Paraburkholderia bryophila: one gene and its partner. The protein of the gene in region 2 interacts with the protein of the main gene of each other region in a pairwise test. Links are inferred from orthologs where the notes say so. Each region holds a gene or a part of one and is shown on either strand. Other genes may lie near its edges.

Region 1 (4,054 bases), 1.9 Mb from region 2 along the record:
CGACATGTTGACCGGCGAACCGTGCGTCAGGTGACCGCCGTGCGCGAGGCTCATGCCCATGATCGTATCGCCCGGCTTCAGCATGGCGAAGAACACGCCCTGGTTGGCCTGCGAGCCCGAGTTCGGCTGCACGTTGGCCGCTTCGGCGCCAAACAGTTGCTTCACGCGGTCGATCGCCAGTTGCTCGGCGATGTCGACGAATTCGCAGCCGCCGTAGTAGCGCTTGCCCGGATACCCTTCGGCGTATTTGTTGGTGAGCTGCGAGCCTTGCGCGGCCATCACGGCCGGGCTCGTGTAGTTTTCCGAAGCGATCAGTTCGATGTGTTCTTCCTGACGGCGGTTTTCCTGCTCGATCACTTTCCAGAGTTCAGGATCGACGTTGGCGATGGTGCTTTGGGCTCTGTCAAACATACGGATTCCGTTGAGTGTGTTCAGGTTGACCGGATCGTGCGCCGAATCTTGCGTAGAGGGTACGCAGCACTGCTGGCGGCTGGGCCAGCCCTGACGTGGCGGATAGAGAGACGCCGCACACGCGAGGCAGGACAGCCACCGTCAGCGCAGATCAATGCGCGCGGATCACGGCTGCCCAGGCGAACGGCAAAACGGCAAAACGGCACCCTGCGCTTCACGGTGGGTTGTTCCACCTTGAACCCGATTGCTTGAACCGGTTCTATCGCCAGTCACGCAGGGATGAGCGCGTTAGTTTATTGGAAGAGGATCGAATAGGCAACCGGCTTCCCGTCGATGCTGGGCGCGCTCGCGAGGCCGGCCCAGCGGCCTTCGGGTGCGACGTGCAAAGGTCTGATGAAAACGCGCTGCAAAGCCGCTGCGCGTCCCTGCCACAGCCGCTCATGCGGCTGGTTCAGCCTTGCCGCAGCGCCGCATTGGAAGTAGGCTTGGGACCTTTCTCCTTTACCGACCAGGAAAATGCAATGATCGTGTTCGTCACCGGAGCGTCCGCGGGATTCGGCGCTGCTATCGCTCGCGCCTTCGTCAAGGGCGGCCATCGTGTCGTCGCCACCGCGCGCCGGAAGGACCGCCTTCAGGCGCTCGCCGACGAACTCGGCGACGCGCTTCTGCCCTACGAACTCGACGTGCGCGACCGCGCGGCCGTCGAGGCGGTGCCCGCCGGGTTGCCGGCGGATTTCGCCGAAATCGACGTGCTCGTCAACAACGCCGGCCTCGCGCTTGGCACCGAGCCGGCGCAAAAAGCGAGTCTGGACGCGTGGAACACCATGATCGAAACCAACTGCACGGGTCTCGTGCAGGTTACGCACGCCTTGCTGCCCGGCATGGTGGAGCGCAATCGCGGTCACGTCTTTAACCTTGGCTCGGCGGCCGGTAGCTGGCCGTACGCAGGTGGCAACGTTTACGGCGCCACCAAGGCCTTCGTGCGCCAGTTCAGCCTGAACCTGCGCGCCGATCTGGCCGGCACCGCGTTGCGCGTGACCGACATCGAGCCGGGCCTGTGCGGCGGCACCGAGTTCTCGAACGTGCGTTTTCGCGGCGACGACGACAAGGCCGCGAAAATGTACGAAAACGTGCAACCGCTGACGCCCGAAGACATCGCCGACTCGATCTACTGGATCGCCACCCGGCCGGCCCACGTCAACATCAACACAATCGAACTGATGCCGGTGGCCCAATCGTTCTCCGCTTTGAGCGTTCATCGCGGCTGAGGCCCGCCGGGTAAGGCGCACACTTTGAAACAGACCTCAAGGTATGCGTTCCGGTAAAATGCGCCGCATGAATGAGTCGACCAGCCTGCCCGGCACCGAAATCGGCGGCACGTGGTCTATCCGCGTGTACTACGAAGATACCGACGCCGGCGGCATCGTGTTTTACGCGAACTACCTGAAGTTTTTTGAACGGGCGCGCACCGAATGGCTGCGCGCGTGCGGCGTCGACCAGCGCCGGCTCGCGGATGAAACAGGCACGATGTTTATCGTGAGCAGCACCGCGGTCGACTATCGGGCGCCGGCACGGCTCGACGATATTGTCAACGTCGTGAGCCGGATCGAACGGCTAGGCAGGGCATCGGTCGACTTCGTGCAGGAGGCTTGGCGCGACGGCACGCTGCTTGCTACCGGTTCCATCCGGATCGGCTGCGTCGATCGCATTGCGCTGCGGCCGGCCGCGATTCCTTCGCCGGTTCTGGCCGCTTTGCGGCGCGGGCCGGCCGCGAGCAGCGGCGGCGTGTCAACGGACAACGACTGAACCCCGTTGTTACGGGGCCAGTGAACTCATATCGATCTAGCAACACAAAGCATGGTTCGGCTTGCAATCTCGCCGATGCTTCCGTTTTGCTCACGGCAAGCTTCGACTGACCTTGCAGCCGGACGCCCCCTTCCGGGACGTTAAAACGAACCTTTATGAACACTACACAAGATCTGTCGATCGTTTCACTCGTACTCAATGCGAGCCTGCTAGCGCAGGCCGTGATGGCGCTGCTGCTGTTGCTGTCGCTGTTGTCGTGGACTTTCATCTTCCGCAAGTGGTTTGCGATCCGCCGGGCGCGCGCGCAAACTGAACGCTTCGAACGCGATTTCTGGTCGGGCGGCGACCTGCAGGCGCTGTATCAAAGCGCGGCCAACAACCGCCATACGATCGGCGCGCTGGAACGCATTTTCGAGTCCGGCATGCGCGAATTCCTGAAGGGCAAGGAAAAACGTCTGAATGACTCGGGCGCGATTCTTGACGGCGCACGGCGCGCCATGCGCGCCGCGTTCCAGCGTGAAATGGACGTGCTCGAGGCCAATCTCGCGTTTCTCGCGTCGGTCGGCTCGGTCAGCCCATATATCGGTCTGTTCGGCACGGTGTGGGGGATCATGAACGCGTTCCGCGGCCTCGCCAACGTGCAGCAGGCCACGCTGGCGAACGTCGCGCCGGGTATCGCCGAAGCGCTGACCGCCACCGCGATCGGCCTGTTCGCCGCGATTCCGGCCGTGGTGGCCTATAACCGCTACGCGCACGACATCGATCGTCTGGCGATCCGCTTCGAGACCTTCATCGAAGAGTTCTCGAACATTCTGCAGCGCCAGGCACAGTAAGGAGTCCACGATGGCAGGCTCTCGTTCCTCCAGCATGCGCGGCAGCCGTCAGCGCCGCGCCATGGCCGACATCAACGTCGTGCCGTATATCGACGTGATGCTCGTGCTGCTCGTGATCTTCATGGTGACCGCGCCGCTGGTCGCTCCGTCGATCGTCAATCTGCCCACTGTCGGCGGCGCCGCGCCGCAACAGCAAACGCCGCCCGTGATCGTGAACATCCGCGCGGACGGCAACATGAGCGTCAAATACAAGGACGATTCCGGCGCGCAGCAGCAGGAAGACATGACGAAGGCTGATCTGAAAGGCTTCATCGCCGATCGTGCGCAAGCGCATCCCGATCAGCCGGTCGTGATCGCCGCCGACAAAACCGTGAAGTACGAAGTTGTAATGAACGTGATGTCCGAGCTGAAAGGCGAAGGCGTCAAACGCGTTGGATTGCTCGTCAAATCGCAATGATCCGCAAGAATCCCGACTACCCGCTCCAGCCACCGCGCGAACGCGGCACCTGGCGAGCCTTTGTGTTCGCGCTGGTGATGCACGCGTTGCTCGGGTTCTTCCTGTATCACGGCATTCAGTGGCAAAACAGTACGCCGGAAGGCGCGGAAGCCGAGTTGTGGACCGAGGTGCCGGATACGGCCATTCCGCGTCCGGTTCCGCCACCGCCGCCCGTGCCGGTCGCCCCTGCCCCGCCGCTGCCGGACGAACAGGCCGACATCGCGTTGCAGGAAAAGAAACGCCAGCAACAGGAAGCGGCTCGTCAGGCGCAACTGGCTGAGCTGTTGCGTCAGCAAAAGTTGCAGGCCCAGCAAGAAGCCGAGGCGAAACGTCAGCAGCAACTGGCGGCCGACCAGGCTGCGCAACTCGCCGCACAAAAGGCTACGGCAGCCAAACAGAAGCAGCAGCAACAGCAGCAGGCCGACAAGCTCAAGCAACAGCAACTGGCCGATCAGCAAAAGCAACAGCTGAAAGAACAGCAGCAGGAACAGCAGAAGCAAGCCGATGC
Region 2 (4,075 bases):
CGGCCCAGCACCGCCAGTTCGCGGAAGACAGAGGGCGGGAGAGCGTCGGCGGCCAGCAGTAACGTGCGTACGCGCCCCTGCTCCGGGGCGAGCGCCAGAACCAGCAGGCGGTCGCTCCAGTGCGCACAACCGGCAATACGCCCTTGCGCGGACAAACTCCCAGCGCGGTCCCAGACGGACAGCCCGCCCGGCCCGATTTTCAGCGCGATGGGCTGCGCCCGCTCGTGTTTGATCGCCCGAAAGATGAGCAGCGCGCACACGGCGAGCGTCAACGGCATGGCCTTCGCTGAGCCGAGATGCGATGCACCGCACGCATAAACAGCCCACACCGCAGTCAGAATGAACGCCCCCAACGCAACGCGCATAACAAAAGAGCGCCGCAACGTAATCCGTTGCGGCGCTCCGTCAGGCATAGCCGATTCGGGGGAAACCGCCGGACGAACCGGCGGTGTCGACTGGCGTATCACCAAACGATCAGACGATCACGTGCGCTTGAAAACCAGCGTGCCGTTCGTGCCGCCGAACCCGAACGAGTTCTTCAGCGCGACGTCGATCTTCATTTCCCGCGCGGTGTTGGCGCAGTAGTCCAGATCGCAGGCCGGATCCTGATTGAAGATGTTGATCGTCGGCGGCGACACCTGATGATGCACGGCCAGCACGGTGAACACCGACTCCAGACCGCCGGCGCCGCCCAACAGGTGACCCGTCATCGACTTGGTCGAGTTCACGACCATGTCTTTGGCGTGATCGCCGAAAGCGCGCTTGATGCCGGTCGTTTCAGCCAGGTCGCCGAGCGGCGTGGAGGTGCCGTGCGCGTTCAGGTAATTCACCTGATCGGCATTGATGCCCGCGTTCTTCAACGCGGCCAGCATGCAGCGGCGTGCGCCATCACCGTCTTCCAGCGGTGCGGTCATGTGATAGGCGTCGCCGCTCATCCCATAGCCGCTGACTTCGGCGTAAATCTTCGCGCCGCGCGCCTTCGCATGTTCGTACTCTTCGAGCACCATCACGCCGGCGCCCTCACCCAGCACGAAACCGTCGCGATCCTTGTCCCACGGACGGCTCGCCGTTGCCGGATCGTCATTGCGTTGCGACAGCGCGCGCGCCGCCGCAAAGCCGCCGATACCCAGCGGCGACACGGTGGATTCCGCGCCGCCCGCGATCATCACGTCGGCGTCACCGTATTCGATCAGGCGCGAAGCCTCGCCGATACAGTGCAGACCCGTGGTACACGCAGTGACGATCGCCAGATTCGGACCCTTGATGCCGAACTTGATCGACAGATGGCCGGAGATCATGTTGATGATCGACGCCGGCACGAAGAACGGCGAAATACGGCGCGGGCCGCGATTCGCATATTCCGTTTGCGTGGCTTCGATCATCGGCAGACCGCCAATGCCCGAACCGACCACCACGCCGATACGCTCCGAATTCTCGTCGGTGACTTCGAGGCCGCTGTCCTGCATCGCCTGGATGCCTGCAGCCACGCCGTAATGGATGAACGTATCCATATGGCGCGCCTCCTTACCGGGGATGTAGTCCTCGATATTGAAGCCCTTCACCTCGCCGGCGAAACGAGTCGAGAAGTTCGACGCATCGAACTTCGTGATATTGGCAATACCCGACTTGCCGGCGACCAGATTGGCCCAGCCGTCGGCAACATTATTGCCAACAGGCGAAATCAGCCCCAGGCCTGTAACAACAACACGACGGCGGCTCACGGTAACCCCTTTTTCATAGATGACAAAAGCAAAAGCCACAGCGGCCACAGGAACTTGCCCTGTATGCCCTGTGGCTGTTAACCGCCCCCGAATCTGGTGCTTCGCACCAGCCCCCCGAAGGGAACGCAAGAAAACTTGGGGCGGCCCGGTGTTTTCTTGAAAGTCGCCAATCGCGCGAAAAGTTGCGCTGTCAACATCGCTGGCTCCTGCACGGCAAAAAGCGCCAACCCTGCTGGCGTCGGCAACCGACACGGCAGGGCGTCATACGCCACCAACGCAGAAACGCAGGCGCGAATGACCTTAGGCCTTGACGTTCGCGCGAGCGTAGTCGATCGCTTGCTGAACGGTAGTGATCTTCTCGGCTTCTTCATCCGGAATTTCCATGCCGAATTCGTCTTCGAGGGCCATCACGAGTTCAACGGTGTCGAGCGAGTCGGCGCCGAGGTCGTTCACGAACGAAGCTTCGTTCTTGATCTCAGCTTCTGCAACGCCCAGTTGTTCTGCGACGATCTTCTTGACGCGCTGTTCGATATTGTCCATTACCCCTCCAAAGGGAAAAGAAGTTCAAAAATACAGGTGCGCGCATTTTATCAGGTTTGACCCGGCAAAAAAGCGGCGCATCGGGTTGCTGTCAAGGCATGCGCCTTACGCTTTTGCAAACGCATCAAGGCGCGGATAGTAACCGAATTTGGTTACGACATGTACATTCCGCCGTTCACATGCAACGTCGTGCCGGTGATATAACCCGCTTGCGGCGACGCCAGGAAGGCAACGGCGTGCGCGATATCTTCCGGGCTACCCAGACGGCCGAGCGGAATTTGCGTCTTCAGCGCCGTTTGCTGCTCTTCCGGCAAGGTCTTGGTCATGTCGGTATCGATGAAGCCCGGCGCGACGCAATTCACGGTGATACCGCGGCTGCCGATCTCGCGTGCCAGCGCGCGCGTCATGCCCGCCACGCCCGCTTTCGCGGCCGCGTAGTTGACCTGCCCCGGGTTGCCGGCCGAGCCGACCACCGACGTGATGTTGATGATGCGGCCACCCCGCGCCTTCATCATGGGGCGTAGCACCGCGCGCGACAAACGGAAGACCGACTTGAGGTTAGTGTCGACCACCGCGTCCCAATCGTCATCCTTCATACGCATGGCCAGTTGGTCCTGCGTGATGCCGGCGTTGTTCACCAGCACGTGCAGCGCGCCGAACTCCTTCACCGTGCCGTCGATCAACGCTTCGGCCGCGGCCGCGTCGTTGACGTTGAGCACCGCGCCGCGACCGTTCACGCCGGCCGCGCTAAACGCCTCGGTGATCGCGGCCGCGCCGCTTTCGCTAGTCGCCGTGCCGATGACCGTCGCGCCCTGGCGCGCCAGTTCCATCGCGATCGCACGGCCGATGCCGCGCGATGCGCCCGTCACGATTGCGATCTGCTTGTCGAGAGTCTTTTCCATCTGTCAGTCCGAATGCCCTTCGGAGGGCTGATTGATTGCTGATGCAGTGTCCCGATGCCACGCTTCGACGCCCGTTGCCGGACACGCTGCGAAGCGGCGTTCAGCCGGCCGTCACGAGCTTGAGCGTTTCTTCGAGCGAAGCCGGATCGAACACCGAAGCGGCGATCAGATTGCCGTCGATACGCTTGGTCAAACCCGCAAGGACCTTGCCAGGACCGCATTCGATCACATGCGTGACGCCCTGAGCCGCGATAGCCTGCACGCTTTCGACCCAGCGCACCGCACCCGCTGCCTGGCGCACCAGCGCGTCTTTGATCTGAGCCGGTTCGTTGACGACGGCGACGTCGACGTTATTGATGACCGGAATCGCCGGCACCAGCACGTTGACGCTGGCCAGATACTCGCGCAGTTGGTCCGAAGCCGGCTTGAGCAGCGACGAGTGGAACGGCGCCGACACCGGCAGCGGCAACGCACGCTTGGCGCCCTTCGCCTTGGCGACTTCGCAGGCCTTCTCGACCGCCGCCTTGTGGCCCGCGATCACGACTTGCGACGGCGCGTTGAAATTGACCGCTTCGACGACACCCGCAACCGACGCTTCGGCGCACACCGCGCGCACCGTATCGTCGTCGAGGCCGAGAATCGCGGCCATGCCACCTTCGCCGACCGGCACCGCGGTTTGCATGGCTTGCGCGCGGAAGCGCACGAGCGGCACGGCGTCACGAAACGCGAGCGCACCGGCCGCAACCAGCGCCGTATATTCGCCGAGGCTATGACCGGCGACGATGGCCGGCTGCGGGCCGCCCGCCTGCTGCCACGCGCGATAAATCGCGTAAGCGGCGGTCAGCATGACCGGCTGGGTGTTGGTGGTGAGATTCAGATCTTCGACCGGGCCTTCGGCGATCAGCTTGCCGA

Evidence for each region. The genes of interacting proteins can lie anywhere in the genome.
Region 1: the proteins of acpP (region 2) and ybgC interact in binary tests that used the Escherichia coli proteins (3 or more experiments, as listed by UniProt). The link is inferred for Paraburkholderia bryophila from one-to-one orthologs.

Annotation. Positions count from the first base shown.
Region 1 is NZ_JACCAS010000001.1:2,153,152-2,157,205, forward strand. What follows is about bases 758-3,477. They hold ybgC (tol-pal system-associated acyl-CoA thioesterase), read left to right. Parts: upstream 758-1,737; coding sequence 1,738-2,217; downstream 2,218-3,477. Other genes in these bases: ydfG (bifunctional NADP-dependent 3-hydroxy acid dehydrogenase/3-hydroxypropionate dehydrogenase YdfG), read left to right, coding at 933-1,679; tolQ (protein TolQ), read left to right, coding at 2,373-3,050; tolR (protein TolR), read left to right, coding at 3,061-3,477. Also shown: glyA (serine hydroxymethyltransferase), read right to left, coding at 1-411; more of tolR, read left to right, coding at 3,478-3,507; cell envelope integrity protein TolA, read left to right, coding at 3,504-4,054.
Region 2 is NZ_JACCAS010000001.1:4,030,839-4,034,913, reverse strand. Bases 642-3,382 are described here. They hold acpP (acyl carrier protein), read right to left. Parts: upstream 2,262-3,382; coding sequence 2,022-2,261; downstream 642-2,021. Other genes in these bases: fabD (ACP S-malonyltransferase), read right to left, coding at 3,264-3,382; fabG (3-oxoacyl-ACP reductase FabG), read right to left, coding at 2,414-3,163; fabF (beta-ketoacyl-ACP synthase II), read right to left, coding at 642-1,721. Also shown: GGD40_RS18120 (protein YgfX), read right to left, coding at 1-413; more of fabF, read right to left, coding at 483-641; more of fabD, read right to left, coding at 3,383-4,075. UniProt on the Escherichia coli protein: Carrier of the growing fatty acid chain in fatty acid biosynthesis.